Linked DNA regions of Prochlorococcus marinus CUG1416. The protein of the gene in region 2 binds, or shares a complex with, the protein of the main gene of each other region. Links are inferred from orthologs where the notes say so. Each region holds a gene or a part of one and is shown on either strand. Other genes may lie near its edges. The genes, in order: tsaE and tsaD.

Region 1 (9,829 bases), on a different replicon or contig from region 2:
CCACCAATATCAACAATCATGGTTCCAATTGGCTCAGTTACTGGTAATGATGCTCCAATTGCTGCTGCAACAGGTTCATCAATTAAGTAAACTTCTCTAGCTCCAGCTAATCCAGCTTCTCTTACTGCTCTTCGCTCAACACTGGTCACTCCACTTGGAATACCAATAACTATTCTTGGAGCTACTATACCCTTACCTTCGTTACATTTCTGAATAAATGTTTTTATCATTTGCTCTGCCGCATCAAAATCTGCGATAACCCCATCTCTTAGTGGTCTTACAGCTCTTATATTGCCAGGTGTTCTTCCAAGCATTAACTTTGCTTCTTTACCAACAGCCAATGGAACACCTTCCTCTAAATCTATTGCTACCACTGAAGGCTCTTGTAAAACAACTCCCTTCCCTGATACATGTATAAGAGTATTGGCAGTTCCCAAATCTATGCCAATATCTCTAGAAAATTTAAATCTGTTAAAAATCACAATAAGAATTCTTTTTTTAAATAATATATCTATTTTTTGCTAAGCTCTCAAAATTCTCTCGTTTAGTTATGAATAGCACGCAAAACTTTGAGCAGAAACTAAAAAAATGAGTAGTATTAAAAAAAAATAATTATGGAAATTAACACTATCAACCTTGTTGGCAGAGCTGGTAGAGAACCAGATGTAAGATATTTCGAATCTGGTAGTATCGTAGCTAATTTCACTCTTGCAGTGAACAGAAGAAGCAGAGATGAAGAGCCAGACTGGTTTAATTTAGAAATATGGGGTAAACAAGCCCAAGTAGCAGCAGACTACGTTAAAAAAGGATCTTTAATTGGAGTTACAGGAAGCTTTAAAATTGATAGTTGGAAAGATAAAAATACTGGTGAAGACAGATACAAACCAGTTATTAGAGTTGATAGATTAAACTTGCTAAGCTCTCGAAAAGAGTCTGAAAATAACCAATACTCTAACAACAGTAATTCTAGTGAAATACCTTTTTAGGCTTTAATTTTTTTAATAAATCTAATAAGTATTTTTATTAAAAAATATAAAAAAATTAAAATTAAAATTGGCTTCACAACATATTTGATTTGATCTAAATAAGTTTCAATGATTGGATAATTTTCACCAAATAAATAACCTGCATAAGTAAGAAGTGCTACCCATATCAGGCTCCCAAATGTAGTCCAAATCAAAAATTTTCTTAATGGCATAAGTTCTATGCCAGCGGGAACTGAAATCAAAGTTCTTATACCTGGTACTAATCTGCCCCAAAAAACTAAAGAAACCCCGTATTTATCAAACCACCTTTTACTTTTACTTAAATCATTAGAAGAAATACCCAAATATTTTCCTTTTTTATCTAGAAAATTTGAAAGTCTTTTTTCATTTACTAATCTACCTAAATAGTACCAAGGCAATGATCCTAAAATAGTTCCAAGCAATCCCCAAAAAACTAAAATATAGAAATTTAATTTTTGTTGATAAACGAAAAAACCTCCTAATGGCATTATTATTTCCGAAGGAATTGGAGGTATTATGTTTTCTAAAAACATAGCCAAACAAATAGTGAGGTATGCAATTATTGAATTCTTTTCAACAGCCAAACTAATATAGTCGGGGATTGAAGTAAGAAAATTTACAAAAATTAAACTCAAACTTAGTATCTATAGAGTTCTGGTTTATAAGGTCCTTCAACAGAGACATTAATGTAGTCAGCCTGTTCTTTAGTTAATTGTGTTAATTTTGCACCAATTTTATCAAGATGTAATCTAGCTACCATTTCATCTAAATGTTTTGGTAAAACATAAACCTCCTTAGCATATTTTTCTGACTTATTGAAAAGTTCAATTTGAGCTAGTACTTGATTAGTAAAAGAATTACTCATAACAAAACTTGGATGTCCAGTGGCACAACCTAAGTTAACTAATCTACCTTCGGCTAAAAGGATTATTTTATTGCCACTCGGCAAAGTTATGTGATCAACCTGCGGCTTAATATTGTCCCATGGATAATCTTTCAAGGAAGCCACATCAATTTCATTATCGAAATGGCCGATATTACAAACTATGGCCTCATCTTTCATCTTAACGAGATTTTCGTTTGTAATTACCTGATAGTTCCCAGTTGCCGTAACAAATATATCTATATCTTCCACAACATCGTCTAACGTAACAACGCTAAAACCTTCCATTGCCGCTTGAAGAGCACAAATTGGATCAACTTCAGCAACTTTTACAATTGCACCAAGACCTCTTAATGACTGTGCTGAACCTTTACCTACATCTCCAAAACCCATCACTAAAGCGACCTTCCCAGCAATCATCACATCAGTGGCACGCTTTATGCTGTCAACTAGAGATTCTCGGCACCCATATAAATTATCAAATTTGCTCTTAGTTACTGAATCATTAACGTTGATAGCAGGGAAAGGTAAAGCATTTTGCTTTTGCAGTTGATAAAGTCTTGCAACTCCAGTTGTAGTTTCTTCAGTGACACCAATAATGTTACTTTTAATTCTAGAATAGAAGTAACTATCATTTGACAACTTAGACTTAATAGAATTGAATAAAGCAATTTCTTCTTCATTACCGGGATTATCTAAGACAGATAAATCTTTTTCCGCTTTACTACCGAGTATCAATAAACCAGTTGCATCTCCCCCATCATCAAGAATCATATTTGGAGAGTCTGAACCCCAATCAAGAATATAGTGGGTATATTGCCAATATTCATCAAGAGTCTCACCTTTTTTTGCATATACAGCAATTCCTTTATCTGCGATAGCTGCAGCCGCATGATCTTGAGTTGAAAAAATATTGCATGAAGCCCATTTCACTTCTGCACCAAGTTCAACAAGAGTTTCTATTAAGACTGCCGTCTGAATAGTCATATGTAAACTTCCAGCTATTTTTGCACCTTTGAGTGGCTTTTCAGATTGATATTTATCTCTAAGTGCCATTAATCCAGGCATTTCTGTTTCGGCAATTTTAATTTCTTTACGACCAAAATCTGATAAAGAGATATCGGCAATTACATAACTTGGTATTGAGTTTTTAACTGAATTTGAGATAACCATTTCTAGTAAATACTTTTTCTATTAAACTATAAATGATTTTTGAGTAATTTTGTGTTTGTTGAGAATTTAAAAGAGACTTTAAATTTAGGAAAAAAACTCTCACACAAATTAAATCCCCAATCAATTGTTTTATTACAGGGTCCAATAGGTGCTGGGAAAACTTCATTTGTGCAAGGGATTGCTCAAGGCTTAACAATCTCTGAAGACATTACAAGCCCTACATTTGCTTTATCACATCACTATAACTCCGGAAAAATTCCACTAATTCACCTTGATTTATACAGATTAGAAAATGTTTCTTCAGCAAAAGAAGTTTTTTTTTCAGAAGAAGAAGAGGCAATACAAAGACAAGCTATTTTAGTTATTGAATGGCCAGAATTAATAGAACCAGTTATTGATAATTTCTGGAAAATAGAAATTAGTTACGCAAAAAATTATGGAAGAAACTACGAAATACGAGATCCCAAAAATTTATTAACCTTCTCATAATATGGCTGTTGCTCGATAGCACCTTCACCAAGACAAGTTAATAATCCACAAACACCTGCGAACTTAATGCAATCTTCTATCTCTAGTTCATTTGAAGGATAGCCAGAAGCAATAAATTGTGAAATTAAGCCAGCTAAAAAAGCATCGCCTGCGCCAGTTGTATCAACAATTTTTTTTGAAGTAGGAGTTTCAGTAATTCCCTGCAATCCATTGATATACCATGCAACGGGATTTTTTCCATCAGTTATTATTACATCTGGTCTATTAGACAATTGTTGAGATATTATCAAGGGATTTTCATCCTCAAAAAACAAAGTTGCTTCTTCTTTAGCAAGTTTTAAGACATTTGCATGATTTAAAAATTTCTTGATTAAATTAACTCTCTCGGCTTTACTAATTTCTGATGAAAAACTTGAGTGATCCCAAAAGACCTCTCTCCAATTCAAATCAATAACTATTTTGACTTCAAATTTTTTAGCCTGTTCAAGAAGAAAAAAAATAGTCTCTGCTGATATTGGAGATGATAATAAGATCGTTCCCATAACTAAATATTTTGTTTCTAGAAAAGATTTCTCCAAATTTAAAATTTCTTTTTCTATGAATTTCTTACTAAGAACTTCGTCTGCAAAGCGTGAATGAGAACTTTCCTCAAAGCCTGAAAAAAAACGATCTCCAAATTGATCTCTATCTACATTAACCACGCGAGTAGATGAATCATTATCTAATTGCAAAAAATCTAAATTAACCTCCAATTCATTAAATTGCGTGATAAATTTTTTTCCATAATCATCACTACCCAAACTTCCTATAAATGTTGAATCTATTTTTAATTTTCTTAATGCACAAGCAACATTAGCCGGCGCACCTCCCAAAAAATCTGTAAATCCTTGATTTGACTTATTTCTGATTCTGTCTATTAAAGCCTCTCCAATACATATCACCTTTTTCTTTTTCATAAAATGAACGCTTTTTCATAGTTAAGAATAATTTATTAAAAACGAATAATTTTTTTTTGAATTAAAGTTTAATCAAAAGCATATTCATAGTGTCCTTAAATAAATCTGAAACTTGGAAGTGGAAAAATTGGGAAATTTCTTGGTCTTTATCAAAAGAATCTACTTCTGAAAAAAATATTAAAATTTTATTAGTTCATGGATTTGGGGCATCAAAAAACCATTGGAGACATAATCAAGATTTTCTCGGTAAATTTTCTAACTGCTACGCAATTGACTTATTAGGATTTGGAAAAAGCAGTCAGCCTAATGCTTTATTAAATTACGAACCTGACAAAGAAAACTCAATTAAATATTCATTTAACTTATGGGGTAATCAAATATCAACATTTTGTGAAGAGGTAATAAAATCTCCTGTTTACTTGGTAGGGAACTCAATTGGTGGTGTTATTGCATTAAAAGCTGCTGAAATCCTCAAAGATAATTGCAAAGGTGTCATTTTGATTGATTGTGCACAAAGAACTATGGATGATAAACGTTTAAAAAAAAGTGATATCTTAATGAATCTACTGAGACCCGTCCTTAAAACGATAGTCAGACAAAGAATAATCAGCAATACACTTTTCACAAGAGCTGCTAATCCAAAAGTTATAAAGAAAATACTTGAACAAGCTTACCCCTCAGGAAAAAATATCGATGAGGAATTAATTGAAATACTATATCAACCCTCTAAAAGGACAAACTCTAAAGAAGCATTTCGTGGTTTTATTAACTTATTTGACGACTATCTTGCTACAGACCTTTTCGACAAAGTTGGTACTCCAATCCAATTAATTTGGGGAGAAAAAGATCCTTGGGAATCATTAAGTGAAGCAAAAGAGTGGAAGAAAAAGTTCAGTAATATTAAAAGATTAGATATTATTAAAGGTGCTGGCCATTGTCCTCATGATGAAGAACCTGAAGAAACAAATACATTAATATGTGAATTTCTTCAGGAAACAAAATAAGCTTCTACATTTTCACTAAGTCTTCTCAAACCTCTTAATCCATCTCGTTCTAAATTTCTTACTCGATCTCTACTGATCCCAAGTACCCTCCCTATTCCTGTAAGAGACATTGGCTCATCACCATCCATCCCGTATCTCATTCTTAAAACTCTACATTGCAAATCTGGTAATTGATGCAAAAGAGAATGAAGATCGCCTCTCATACAATCCATCTCTATTTGTTCGTCTGGCAAATCCTCACCGCCTGCTAATAAATCTAGTAATACAGTATCTTCACCATCACCAACTTTTGTTTCAAGACTAACTGGTTGCCCAGCTTTGCACATTAAATCTTTAACATCTTCTTCAGGAAGCTCTACGTATTTTGCAAGTTCACTTACTGTTGGAGTTCTAGACATTTCTTGACTCAACTCTCTTTGACCTTTTTTAAGCTTATTCAACATTTCAGTTATGTGAATTGGTAGCCTGATTGCCCTACTTTTTTCAGCAATTGCTCTAGTAATACCCTGTCTAATCCACCAGTATGCATATGTTGAAAACTTGTAGCCTCTAGCTGGATCAAATTTTTCAACTCCTCTTACCAAACCTATTGTTCCCTCCTGTATTAAATCTAATAATTCCATATTTCTTTTAGTATATTTTTTTGCAACACTTACTACCAACCTTAAATTAGCTGCAACCATTCTTTCTTTCGCCCTCTGTCCAGCTCTCAATCTTTTTTTTATTATGGAAATAGATAAGTTTAATTTGTTTGATAATTCCTCAATACTTGGCTTTTCTCCTGTTAATTCAATAATTTCCAATTCTGCTCTTTCTACTTGCATATATTCTTGGACCTGCCTACCAAGAGTAATTTCTTGCTCGTGAGATAATAGCGGGACTCTACCTATATCCCTCAAATAAGATCTAACAAGGTCGACATCGTTAGCAGCTTTTAAACTTGATATTGTGACTAATTTATTCTCACTTAATGTTTCAGTAGACATGAAAGTTGAATGTTGTTTTGTAAACAATACCATTAAGAAATGTAAAGTTAAACAAAAAAATCCACATTTTTACAAAAATGAGAATAAATACCTACTAAATTTAGATTAAAGAAGAGCTTAATAACCATTTTGCAGTACTTAGATAAATAAATACACCTGCAATATCAGTTACGGTAGTTATGAAAGGAGAGGACATTAGGGCTGGATCTAACCTCATTCTGTCAAACATTAAAGGGAGGATAGCACCTGTAGTCGCAGCTAAAGTCGTTATAGATATTAAACTTATTCCTACCGCAGAGGCTATTAAAGGACCCTGCCCTTGCCACCAAGCGAAAGGGAAAACTACTAGCATCATCAAAACACCTAAAAGAGCGCCTGTAATTGCCTCCTTAACTACTGCTTTAATAGCACCAAGAGACTTCAACTTTTGAGTACTTAAACCTCTAATGATAACCGTTGAACTTTGAGCGCCAACATTGCCCCCAGTACCTATAAGCAGCGGAATGAATGCAGCTAGTAAAACTATTTCTTTTAAGATTTGATCATTCATCGCTATAACTTTTGTCGTCAAACCATTTGCCAAAACCAAAATTAACAACCACAAAATTCTTCGTCGAGCTATCGTAAACAAACTACTTTGAAAATAATCATCTTCATCTCCAGGTTGAACTGCCCCTGCCGCATAAATATCTCTTGTTGCTTCTTGCTCTATAACGTCAATTAAATCATCGACAGTTACTATCCCAACGAGTCTTTTTTCTTTATCAACAACTGGGAGTGCTAGAAAATCATATCTTTGTATTGCTCTTGCGACCTCTTCTTGATTCGTATTCGTAGAAATATTAACCACATCTCTTGTCATAACATCCCCAATTGGCTTAGAAGGATCAGCAGTTACAAGGTCCCTTAAAGAAAGTATCCCTGTCAAATGTCTTTCTTTGTCCGTAACGTATAAGCTATAAATTGTTTCTGTGAATGGAGCCCTTTTTCTAACTAAAGAAAGAGCCTCAGCTGCTGTTTGCATCTCTTTAAGGTCTATGAATTCAGTTGTCATTAATCTTCCAGCAGTTTCCGGCTCATATCCAAGTAATTCAGCTGTGACTTTCCTTTCACCTGGACTCAGAGCAGACAAAAATTTTCGTACAACTTTTGCAGGTAATTCATCAAAAAGTTGAACCCTATCATCAGGCGACATTTTCTCAACGATTTCTAAAACTTCTCCTGAACGAAGCCTTTCTAATAAAGTTTGCTGAACTATTGGATCTAAATATTCATAAACCTCAATTGCCTCATTTTTCTTTAACAATCGAAATGCTAATGCCTGCAATATTAATGGAAGGCTTCCAATAGCATCTGCAATATCAACAGGTTGGGAAGGTTCTAAAAGTAATTTTGCCTCATCATAATTTCCTGCTACTAGCAATTCTTCAAGTTGAATCGTAATATTTTCTCGAGTACTTAAATCAGAAGATAAGGCTGTAACCGTTTCAAGATTATTTTCATTCATTGATATAATCCCTTTTCAAAGTAACAACACCATTATATGAAATTTAAGTAATTTTTCTACTTATCCAGAACCCAAAATACATTGTGAATAAATTTACGATAATGATTAAATTAAGAAACATTATAAATTTTATCCAATCTCCTTGATTAAAAATTTTGTACAAAAAATATATAAATCCGCTAAAGGATGTAAAGCAAGAAAAAAAACCACTTAATAAAATTTTTTCGCTTGAATAACTTAATTTTTTACTGACAATAAAACCAACGAAAAAAGATCCTAGAATTGAAATAATAAAGTTATTATTTATAGATAATCTTAAAAAAGTACCTACATAACAAGCTAAAAGAATATAAAAAAAACTTTTTATTTTCATGTTAAAATAATTGAATAATTAAGTAACCCAAATAAAAGAAAAAGAAAGAAAAAAATATTACTTCGATATAATGAAAAAATAATATTAGGAATTTCCTCTTCTTCAATAGAATAAATAGTTGATATATAAAAGAGGAAAATGTACTAAAACATCCTAAAAAACCGGTATAAAATAAAAATAATATATCGTTATTAATAAAATTTACTGCTACTAAAATTCCTAAAAAAAATGATGATATAAAATTCACTATTGAAGTATTTTGAATATCAAAACCTATGCTTTTTTTTAAATTATTTTGTATAAATATTCTCAGTATTAATCCAAAAGTACTACCAATTAAAATAATACCTATTGAACTAAAATCCAAAATTTACATTTTTATCCAGCCTTTTTTAATCTTATTTGGATCGTCTAAAAATTTATTAGAAGCTAATTCAACCCTTACCCAAATTTCACTTTCGCTAACTTGCCAATTACGTAAAACTGATAAAGTTGTACCTACTTCAAGAACTAATAATTCTTTAGCATGAATTTCAGGAAAAGAATAAAGATGAGTATTGGAACTCAATATAATTTCATTGGTATTATTAGGAAACTTATTTTGATTTAAACTTTTTTGGATTCCACCAGCAGGTAATGTAATTGGAGCAATTAATGCAAAAGTAATTAAGCAAAAATTCTTTAGAAGAGTTTTAATCATATATCTAAAGTTGCCATATCTAAGTTACTACTATGAGTTTCAATAAATTCTCTTCTTGGTGCAACTTTATCTCCCATTAATATATTGAATATTCTGTCGGCTTCAAGTGCATCTTCAATCTCAACCTTTTTCATCATCCTAGTTTGAGGATTCATAGTTGTATCCCACAATTGTTTTGGCATCATCTCACCTAATCCCTTAAATCTCTGAATATTATAATTTGCATTTTCTCCAAAACCTGTAATTGTATCCTTTAATTGATTCTCGTTATAGCAGTATTTATGATTCTTACCTCTTTCAACCTTATAGAGAGGAGGACATGCAATATATATATAACCTTTCTCGACCAGTTCTTTTTGATATCTATAAAAAAATGTCAATAATAAAGTTCTTATATGTGCACCGTCAACATCAGCATCCGTCATAATTACAACCCTGTGATATCTCAAAGAGCTCACGTCGAACTCCTCTCCTTTTATTCCTAATCCTAGAGCTGTTATTAATGACTGAATTTCTGTATTTTTATATATTTTACTATCGTCAGTTTTTTCGATATTAAGAATTTTACCCCTGAGAGGTAAAATAGCCTGAAACTTTCTATCTCTTCCTTGTTTAGCGGAACCTCCAGCAGAATCCCCCTCAACGATATAAATTTCAGTTTCAGAAGGATCTCTAGAACTACAATCTGCTAATTTACCTGGCAGAGTCGAACTTTCAAGCACACTTTTTCTTCTAACTAATTCTCTAGCCC
Region 2 (10,020 bases):
ACAATTATCATTATCATAAAAACGCAAACCACCCCTCCCCAACCCAGCGGACTTAATTCACCCCAAGAAACATCCGCTGCCAAAAGAGGGAAAAGAACTGTTATTGCTAATTGAGCCAATTCACCTATTAGATTATCCAATCTATCCTTATCAATTATTTCTCTTTTACCCACAATAAATCCTGAAGCGACAGATGCAGGCAATCCTGATTCTGGTAAAAAATATTCACAAATTCCATACACAAGGAAAATAAAACCAAGGGTAACCTGGAGTTCTATACCAAATGAGGCTTCATTTTTTATTTTTTTTAAAATTTCTGATAGTAACCATCCTGAACTTAAACCTATTAGAACTCCGCCCCCTAATCTTTGCATTAATGCAATAAATACATCGTTAATCCCACGTAGGTCCCCTAAAGTCAGTTCTAAAAGTAACAAAGCTAGGACTGCACCAATTGGTTCAAGTAACAACCCCTCAGCTTTTAAAACTTCCGAAAGAGGGGAAGTTAATTTTATTTGTTCAACTAATGGAGAGACTACTGTTGGTCCAGTAGCTAGAACTATGGCACTATATATTCCTGCAACTTGCCATGAAAGACCAGCCAGCCAATGAGCAATAAAGATTCCAGCTGATAATGAAATAAATAGTCTTAATAATGAAATTTTCAAAACAGTATTTCTTATATTCCCTTCAGGCAATTTTAAATTCAGTCCCCCTTCAAATAGAACTAAGCAGACTAAAAGTCCAACAATAGTTTCAAGCCCTTGTCCAAGATCTAAAGGCTCAACTAATCCTAAGCCTGATCTTCCGATGAATAATCCAGAAAGTAATAAAATAACAACACTTGGGAATCCTGTAAAAGAAGAGAATAGTCGAGCACAAGCACCTGCGAATACAGTTATTCCCCAAAGTAATCCAAGCCTTTCAGGCGTCATATAAACTTATAAATAATAAAAACTATTAATTATTTTGATTAAATCAATAATCTCATCACAAGTCCATTAAATAGAATACTTTTTAATTTAATTAATCAGCTGAACAAAGCTCAAATCCATTAAATCTCTCAAAACCACTTATAAGTCAAACAATTTTTCTCTACTAGGAAAATTGGCTTATTAAAGCAATAACAATAAGAATTATTCCTATACCAATAGTTGCCATCCTTCCATTCCATATTTCAGCTTGCGGGGTAAACCCTCTTTTCCATAAATTCAGTTCCTGCTTATCAACAAGGTTTTTTGTTTCTTTAATCTCGATTTTAGGTTGTTTGTTCATTGAAGTTAGAAAGGAGGGTTTTCTTCATAAAGGGTATTGGCTTGTTCAATTGATAGTCTTCCTGATACACCTAATTTAAGGGAACTTAAATGATCCTTAAATTTGATCCTGAACAACGCTGCTGCTCCAATCATCGCCGCATTATCTGTACAAAGATTAAGGGGAGCTAAATGAACTTTAATAGATTTTTTACTAGCTTCATTAATCATCATTTTTCTTAATGTATTATTAGCAGCCACTCCTCCAACAACAACAATATTATCCAAGCTATGATCTATTGCACATCTTATAGTTCTCTCTACCAAGACCTCTGCCACTACCCTCTCAAAACTTGCAGCAATATCAGGAACTGGGACAGTCTTACCGTCTAAATTTATTTTCTCAACTAATCTTAAAACAGCAGTTTTTAGACCACTAAAAGAGAAATCATATTTAAGAAATCCGCCCTTTTTATCAGAAATCCTACATTTTGGTAAATTGAATTTCATAGGATCCCCATTTTTAGCAATCTTTTCAATTGCCGGTCCTCCGGGATAACTAAGACCTAATAATCTTCCAACTTTATCAAAGGCTTCTCCAGCTGCATCATCAAAACTTTTTCCAAGTCTTTGCATTCCCCTTCTATTATCAACCTTTATCAATTCTGTATGTCCGCCACTCACAAGTAATGTAAGAAAAGATTTCTTTGGATAGTTTTCTGAAAATAGAATTGAAGATAAATGCCCCTCTAAATGATGAATTCCCAAGAATGGCTTTGAATGTAACATGCAAAGTGATCTTGCAGTTATGGATCCAACTCGCAAACATCCAACTAATCCAGGAGCTACAGTTGATGCAATATAATCAACTTCCTCAATTTTCATTTTTGATACTGTTAAAGCCTTTTCTAAAACAAAAGGTAATGACTCTAGATGCTTTCTAGCTGCAAGTTCAGGAACAACTCCTCCCCATTTTGAATGATCCTCAATTTGAGATGCAATGATATTTGAATGAATAATGAAAGTATCGCCAATATTAGAAACTATTGAGACAGATGTCTCATCACAACTTGTTTCAATAGCTAAAACTTTACGCATATTTGGTTCAACTTGTTCTATTTTAATATTAATTTCTTACTTAACACACTATAAAGGAATTAAAGATTGCAACTTATGAAATTCTTTTTTTCAATCATAACCTCGTTTTTTCTGTTCCTAGGAATTACTCCAATTGCCTTAGCTGCTAATGGGCCTGCCTTAAACGCAGACAGAGCAAGCACAGAATTTACTGCATCAGCACTCAATAAATGCTCTGAAAATCCTAGGTTCATTGAGAGAGCAAGTTCTGCTACTACTCAAAAAGACATAGCAAGATTTGAAAGATATGGCAAAGCATCTTGCGGTGATGATGGCTTACCTCATTTAATTTTGGGAGCCCCATTAGAACCATGGGGAGCACTTTTAAACAGAGGCCATGAAGGAGACCTTCTTATTCCAGGCACAATATTTATATATATTGCTGGCATAATTGGTTGGTCAGGGAGAGAGTATCTAATTGAATCTAAAAAGACTAAAAATCCTGCTGACATGGAAATCTTTATAGACTTCGGGCTAGCCCAGAAATGTCTTATAAAAGGAGCCCAGTGGCCATTACTTGCAAACAAGCAAGGAAGAAGTGGAGAACTTAGAGAATCAGATAAAAACATCACTCTAAATGGTCCACGCTAAACCTTAACTTAAATATTAATCAAAAAAATGTTCAAACTATTTAGTACAAAATACATGAGATCAGCTCCTGTCGTAGCAGCAGCTTGGATTACTATGACCGCAGGAATCATTATTGAATTTAATAGATTTTTCCCAGACTTATTATTCCACCCAATGAGCTGATTAGAGAGAGAATAGTCAAGTTTGTATTAACTTGATTATTCTTTTAGCTGTTTCATCAACATTGTGATTTGTTAATTGAAAATCAAATTGATTTGATACTGAAATCTCATAACTAGCCCTTAAGAGTCTTTTTTTAATTGCCTCTTCTTTTTCTGTGCCCCTATTTCTTATTCTTCTCTCTAGCTCTGCTTTGTCCGGAGGGAGTAAAAATATTGAAAGTGATTCAGGAAACTTTTCCTTTATTTGCTTAGCACCTTCCACTTCAATTTCAAGTAAAACGTTAAATCCCTTTTTAATTTTCTCATTGACAGAAGATAAAGGAGTTCCATAATAGTTCCCAGCAAATTGAGCCCATTCAAGAAAAAGGTTTTTTTTAATCATTTCTTTAAACTTTTCTTGATTCAAAAAGTAATAGTTTTCTCCCTCCTTCTCTCCCTCTCTAGGTTCTCTAGTGGTTGCAGATATTGAAAGCCAAATATTTTTATCTTTACCTAATATTTCTTTAACAACAGTTCCTTTACCCACCCCGCTAGGTCCGGTAAGGATAATGAGTTTTTTTTGATTTTTCATATAAAAAAGTTTTACAGTAAAATGAACATCTTGTGAATTAAAAAGAAATAATGCAAAAAAGTGTGCCGCAGATAATGGATATTACATCGATTAGATCTGTCTTGCATTATTTAACAAAGAACATTTTACCTACAAAGTTCGAAACTGCCCAACAACCACAGCCTAATACTATTCAATTATGTTTCAGAGGCGTTGATTCTCAAACTTGGTTAGAAGTTTCATGGAATGGTGACTCTCCCAGAATACTAAAGATAAATAAGCCAGAAAAGATTGGAAGAGAAAGCACACTTTCTAAACAAATCAGATACGGATTAAAATATATGGCTTTAATTTCGATTAATCAAGATGATTTCGAGAGAGTTATAAAATTTGGTTTTGCAAAAAAACCTGGAGATGATATTAGCAAGTATTTAATTTTTGAGTTAATGGGAAAACATAGTAATATTTTTTATTTGGATAATAAATATAAAATAATTGCAGTAGGTAAGCAAATCAATTCAAGTCAATCTAGTTTTAGAACAATTTCAACAGGGTCAATTTATTCTGACCCTCCAGTCAATCTCAAAAAACGACCTAGAGAAGATGAGTCTTTTCAATCATGGAAAGACTCAATTTCAACAGTACCTGAATCTTTAAAATACTGTTTAATAAATACCTACCAAGGAGTAAGCCCTATCCTCACAAAACAATTAGAGGTAGTTAGTAACACTAGCTATTCGGAAATAATGGAAAAAAATATTGATTTCATTAGCGATGCGAACTTAAAGGAGATATTTAAAAGTTGGAAGATATGGATAAATAGGTTTAACAACAATAACTTTAATTTTTCAATATTTAATAAATGTTTTTATTGCGTTTGGTTTTTAGATAAAGAAATTAACTGTGAAAATAAAATAGATTTATGCACTGGTTTAGAGAATTATTATGATTATCATTTAAAACAAAAAAAACTTGAATTCTTAGTAAAAAAAATTGAAGGGATAATTTTCAAACAAACTAATAATGAAAAAAAGAATTTAAATGCTCAATATGATCTTCTATCAAAGTCAGAAAACTACAAAGTATATAAAGAAAAAGCTGACAAGATATTCACAACAAATGAGATCAAAAAACAAGATATTATTAGAGGACAAAAACTCTATAAAAAATCAAAAAAACTAAAAAGATCTAGAGAATTGATAAAAGAAAGACTCAATATTTACAAAACTAATCTGGATAGATTAGATGAATTCACTACACTTTTAGAAAATCTAAATTCTTTAAATCATGAAGATCTGATTGTAAAAATTAAACTATTAGAAGAAATTATTGAAGAAATTTGTAACGAGTTTAATATTCATCTAAAGAGGCAAAGAGAAGATAAGAAAAGTTCATCTGAGATACAATCTTCACCAATGCAAGTTGATACTCCTACAGGATTGAAGCTTCAAGTTGGGAGAAATATGAGGCAAAATGATTTAATAAGCTTTAAGTTTTCAAAAAAGGGCGATCTATGGTTTCATGCACAGGAATCTCCAGGAAGTCATGTGGTTTTAAAGTCTTCATCTCAAGCAGCATCTGAACAAGATCTTCAAATTGCTGCAGATCTAGCTGCTTTATTTAGTAAGGCAAAAAGAAACATTAAAGTTCCAATTAATTTAGTAAAGATTAAAGATTTGCAAAAAATAAAAAAAGGAGGACCTGGATGCGTTTCCTTTAAAAATGTAGAAATTATTTGGGGAAATCCTACAAGAGGAGAAGATTACATTAAAAAAAATCTTAAAACTGTAATTTAGTTTATAATAAAAAAAAATTTATAAATCTAAATGTTTGATTTTCTTTTGGGTACTCATGAATTTTTAGGAAATCATAGTTTTCCAGAATTTATTGTTGGATATCTATTTGGCGCTGCATTAATAATTGGAGCTCCTACTGTTTTCTTATTACTTGCCTTCGTAAGTGCTCTAATGAAAACAAATGGAAAAATGGGTGGGTATAGAGAGTATGAAACTTATGGAGAATCATCTTTAAATGATGCCCCTCCTTTCTTATTACCAGATCCAACCAATCCTAAATGAAGCAAATAACTAAATTGATCAAAAATAAAATTTGACTTTGGCGAGAGTAATTTTAAACCTTTTTCTTACAAAATCTTTATCAAACAATAATGAAAGGTACAGGTCAGGGTGAAAATAAATCTTCAGATAGAATGACTTTTAGTGATCATTTAGAAGAGCTTCGTCAACGAATACTAAACTCAATTTACTCAATACTTATTTCAATATTCTTTAGTTTTCTAATTATAAAGCCATTAATATCTTTTTTAGAAATTCCAGCTGGCGATATTCATTTATTACAACTTGCTCCAGGAGAGTTTTTATTTGTCGCTATTAAAGTTGCAGGTTACAGCGGGTTAATAGTTTCTATGCCTTATATTTTTTATCAAATAATATTGTTCATCTCACCTGGATTAACAAAACAAGAAAAAAGCCTTATCTTGCCCGCAGTTTTTGGTTCAGGTCTTCTATTTTTTTTAGGATTAATTTTTTCATGGTGGATATTAGTTCCTGCCGCCATTAATTTCTTTATTACTTTTGGTGCTGACATTGTTGAACCAACATGGTCGATAGAGAGATATTTTGATTTCGTTCTTTTATTAATGTCTAGCACTGCATTAGCTTTTCAATTACCAGTATTACAATTTATTCTTGGTTCTCTTGGAATAATTACTACAGAGAAAATGATTTCGAATTGGAAAATAGTTGTAATCTCCTCCGCAATCTTATCTGCAGTGATTACCCCTTCAACAGACCCATTGACAATGTCATTGCTATCTATATCGATTGTATTTTTATTTTTTGTGGGTACTGGATTAACTTACTTATCAGAAAATCTCAAGTCAAAAACTCTTTCATCTTCTCATTAATATTTAATTTCAAGCTGACAGCTCTACCTAACCTTGGCCTAGCATTGACTTTCTTTAGCCATTCCCTTACTTCCTCTGAGTATCCACCTCTATTTAAAATCTCAATTTTATCTGCTATCGATTTTTTATATTCAACTTCACTTAGAGGAAATGATTCCTGTCCAAGGAATCCCCACATCATTTGAAAATAGACAAATTTTCCTCTTCTAAAGAGTCTAAAGTCATATTTTTTTCCCCAGCGATGAATCAAATAATGAATAACTTCATCAACTAGTAATGGTTTCATTTGAATCAAATAATTAAGACTTCCAAAACTTTTACTTTAAATTATTAAAAGTCCTATCTATTTGCAACAGAAATTGAGCAATTTGATCCATAATAAATATTAAATAACAGAACCAAGTAGCGAATGACTCAATTAAGTTCCAATGATGTCCCTTCAATGGGTCGAAGGCAATTTATGAATCTTCTTACATTTGGTACTGCGACTGGTGTAGCTTTAGGAGCCCTCTATCCCGTAGCTAATTATTTCATGCCTTTAAGAGCAGGTGGTGGTGGTGGTGGAACTTCTGCTAAAGATGAATTAGGGAATCCAGTAACTAAGACAGGATGGTTAGCCAACCATCAAGCAGGTGACAGAAGCCTAGTACAGGGTCTCAAAGGAGATCCAACTTATTTAATAGTTAATGAGGGTGGGGAAATAGGAGAATTTGGTTTAAATGCAATTTGTACTCATTTAGGTTGCGTTGTCCCATGGGATAGTGGCGCTAATAAATTTATATGTCCTTGTCATGGTAGTCAGTACGATACAAATGGGAAGGTAGTCAGAGGTCCTGCTCCTTTATCTTTAGCACTGGCTCATGTAGATATTGAAGATGATGCCGTACTTGTAAAACAATGGTCAGAAACAGACTTTAGAACTAATGAAAATCCTTGGTGGGCATAAAAAAATGAAAGATCTTAAAAATCAAATCATGAGAAAAACAACTTTATTCATCTTCACTCTGCTCTTCATTTCGAGCATTGTATTTTATCCTAAGACCACTTTTGCTTATCCATTTTGGGCTCAGCAAAACTACGAATCCCCAAGAGAAGCTACAGGAAAGATAGTCTGTGCGAATTGTCATCTAGCTCAAATGCCTACTATTGCAGAGGTTCCGCAATCTGTTGGTGCTGATAGTGTTTTTAAAGCTGTTGTCAAAATACCTTACAAAAATGACTTGAAAGAGATCGGAGCTGATGGTTCTGAAGTTCCATTACAAGTTGGTGCCGTTGTAATGCTGCCTGATGGCTTTAAACTTGCTCCACAAGAAAGATGGACCGAAGAAATCAAAGAGGAGACAGAAGGGGTTTATTTCACTAATTACAGTGAAGAGAAAGATAATATCATCATCGTTGGTCCTTTGCCCGGCGATACCAATAAAGAAATCGTTTTCCCTGTACTTTCCCCTGATCCATCAACTAATAAAGAATATCACTATGGGAAATACTCGTTACATATAGGAGGCAATAGAGGTAGAGGTCAGGTATACCCAACTGGAGACAAAAGCAATAATGTAGTTTTCACCTCTTCCAGTTCAGGAACTATTAATTCAATAGACACAATTGAAGATGGTAGCTATAAGATCAATATAGAAAACGATAATGGTGAGATAACTACTGAATCAGTACCTGTTGGTCCTCAAATTATCGTAAAAGCACAAGACAAAATTAATGCAGGTGATCCACTTACTAATGATCCCAACGTTGGCGGCTTTGGGCAATTAGATGCTGAAGTTGTACTTCAAAGCCCCTACAGAGTAATTGGATTAATTGCATTCTTTATTGGTGTAGGTCTAACACAAATACTTTTAGTATTAAAGAAAAAACAAGTAGAAAAAGTGCAAGCAGCAGAGGGTATCTAACTTTCTTTCTAAATGCTTATATTTCAAGCTTTTATACAATCTCCAGGTGAAACATTTTTAAATTTAGGATTTCTTACAATTCGATGGTATGGATTACTAATTTCGGTTTCAGTTTTAATAGGCCTATTTGTCTCTAAAAAACTTGCAAAGGCAAGGAATATTAACCCACAATACATTAGTGAAATACTTCCATCATTAATAATCTTTGCAATAATTGGAGCTAGAGCTTATTACGTAATATTTGAGTGGAGGCAATATAGCGGAGAGAACTTTTTTACTTCTTTAGAACTATTCAATAACACCATTCAAATACCTTCTTTTCTGGCAGTTTGGGAAGGAGGCATAGCAATCCATGGAGGTCTAATTGGAGGATTATTATCTATTATTTATTTCTGTAAATCGAAAAACATTCATTTAAAAACTTTTATAGATATATTAATACCCTCGATTATTCTTGGACAATCTATAGGAAGGTGGGGGAATTTTTTCAATAACGAAGCCTTTGGAGTGCCTACAAATTTGCCTTGGAAATTATTTATACCTATCCAAAATAGGCCTTTAGAATTTATTAATTACGAATTTTTTCATCCTACTTTTCTCTATGAGTCATTGTGGAATTTTTTAATATTCATCCTCCTTATTTTTATCTTTAATAAACAGAATAAAACAGATTTTTTTAGGCCTGGCTTTATTAGCTGTCTTTATTTAATAAGTTATAGCTTTGGAAGATTCTGGATTGAAGGCTTAAGAACTGATCCACTATGTATTGGTGGGCTTCCGCCTTTCTGTAGTGGCGGTATAAGAATGGCTCAATTTATAAGTATTTTTCTATTTTCTTCTGGATTAATTGGAATATTTTTTTTAAGATTAAGAACATATAGTGGTAAAAACAGAAAGAATGGATAAAAAAATATCCTTTATTGGCGTTGGTCCGGGCGATCCCGATTTATTAACACTAAAAGCTTTAAAAAAGATAAAAATTGCAGATGTCATTATTTGGACTGATTCTCTAATTCCTGAAAAGATTTTAGATTTTTCTAAAGAAGGTTCTGAAAATATAAAAACGAGTTCGCTCAACTTAGAGCAAATCACCTCAATTATGATAAAAAAATTTCAGGAAGGGAAAACTGTTATAAGATTGCATGATGGAGACCCTTGTCTTTTTGGCGCGATTAGAGAACAAATAGAAATTTTAAAAAAAGAAAAAATTGAAATCGAAGTTATTCCAGGTGTAAGTGCTTTTCAAGTCGCAGCAGCATATCATGAAGCTGAGTTAACTATCCCTGACGTAACGCAAACAATAATTTTAACAAGAGCAGGAGGAAGAACTGGTATGCCCGCGAAAGAATCTCTGAAAGATCTTGCGAAACATAATTCCTCTTTATGCCTTTATCTAAGTGCTAGGCATGTAAAAAGGTCTCAAGAAACTTTACTAGAGTTTTATCCCCCAGAGACTAAAGTTATTGTTGGATTCAGAGTATCTTGGGATGATGGTTGG

What was found.
Region 1: the proteins of tsaD (region 2) and tsaE are in contact, whole or in part, in a crystal structure (PDB 6N9A), measured with the Thermotoga maritima proteins. The link is inferred for Prochlorococcus marinus CUG1416 from one-to-one orthologs. Residues at the interface, in WP_004082750.1 of Thermotoga maritima: Cys10, Asp11, Arg49, His50, Leu82, Gly84, Gly135, Gly136, Glu154, Thr155, Leu156, Asp157, Asp158, Ser159, Glu162, Asp165, Lys166, Arg169, Leu170, Tyr175, Lys213, Thr214, Leu217, Tyr218, Gln221, Arg222, Asn324; in WP_004082108.1 of Thermotoga maritima: Leu37, Gly38, Lys46, Lys57, Val59, Lys60, Ser61, Thr63, Phe64, Thr65, Leu66, Met67, Val69, Pro71, Tyr82, Arg83, Leu84, Asp86, Asp88, Phe89, Asp93, Ile128, Asp130, Glu131, Arg134.

Annotation. Positions count from the first base shown.
Region 1 is NZ_JAAORM010000005.1:500,332-510,160, forward strand. The notes cover bases 2,117-4,833. They hold tsaE (tRNA (adenosine(37)-N6)-threonylcarbamoyltransferase complex ATPase subunit type 1 TsaE), read left to right. Parts: upstream 2,117-3,114; coding sequence 3,115-3,552; downstream 3,553-4,833. Other genes in these bases: ahcY (adenosylhomocysteinase), read right to left, coding at 2,117-3,063; HA146_RS09055 (carbohydrate kinase family protein), read right to left, coding at 3,510-4,508; HA146_RS09060 (alpha/beta fold hydrolase), read left to right, coding at 4,598-4,833. Also shown: HA146_RS09030 (rod shape-determining protein), read right to left, coding at 1-482; HA146_RS09035 (single-stranded DNA-binding protein), read left to right, coding at 615-986; HA146_RS09040 (DedA family protein), read right to left, coding at 983-1,642; more of ahcY, read right to left, coding at 1,645-2,116; more of HA146_RS09060, read left to right, coding at 4,834-5,512; HA146_RS09065 (RpoD/SigA family RNA polymerase sigma factor), read right to left, coding at 5,497-6,498; mgtE (magnesium transporter), read right to left, coding at 6,599-8,005; HA146_RS09075 (CrcB family protein), read right to left, coding at 8,049-8,378; HA146_RS09080 (FluC/FEX family fluoride channel), read right to left, coding at 8,380-8,745; HA146_RS09085 (hypothetical protein), read right to left, coding at 8,749-9,078; gyrB (DNA topoisomerase (ATP-hydrolyzing) subunit B), read right to left, coding at 9,075-9,829. UniProt on the Escherichia coli protein: Required for the formation of a threonylcarbamoyl group on adenosine at position 37 (t(6)A37) in tRNAs that read codons beginning with adenine.
Region 2 is NZ_JAAORM010000002.1:193,825-203,844, reverse strand. The notes cover bases 317-3,224. They hold tsaD (tRNA (adenosine(37)-N6)-threonylcarbamoyltransferase complex transferase subunit TsaD), read right to left. Parts: upstream 2,352-3,224; coding sequence 1,281-2,351; downstream 317-1,280. Other genes in these bases: gmk (guanylate kinase), read right to left, coding at 3,159-3,224; psaJ (photosystem I reaction center subunit IX), read left to right, coding at 3,009-3,143; HA146_RS02430 (Photosystem I reaction center subunit III), read left to right, coding at 2,427-2,981; HA146_RS02440 (high light inducible protein), read right to left, coding at 1,099-1,275; HA146_RS02445 (cation:proton antiporter), read right to left, coding at 317-935. Outside these bases: more of HA146_RS02445, read right to left, coding at 1-316; more of gmk, read right to left, coding at 3,225-3,713; HA146_RS02415 (NFACT RNA binding domain-containing protein), read left to right, coding at 3,788-5,488; HA146_RS02410 (hypothetical protein), read left to right, coding at 5,519-5,770; twin-arginine translocase subunit TatC, read left to right, coding at 5,860-6,618; HA146_RS02400 (DUF3067 family protein), read right to left, coding at 6,587-6,904; petC (cytochrome b6-f complex iron-sulfur subunit), read left to right, coding at 7,028-7,564; petA (cytochrome f), read left to right, coding at 7,569-8,522; lgt (prolipoprotein diacylglyceryl transferase), read left to right, coding at 8,535-9,428; cobM (precorrin-4 C(11)-methyltransferase), read left to right, coding at 9,421-10,020.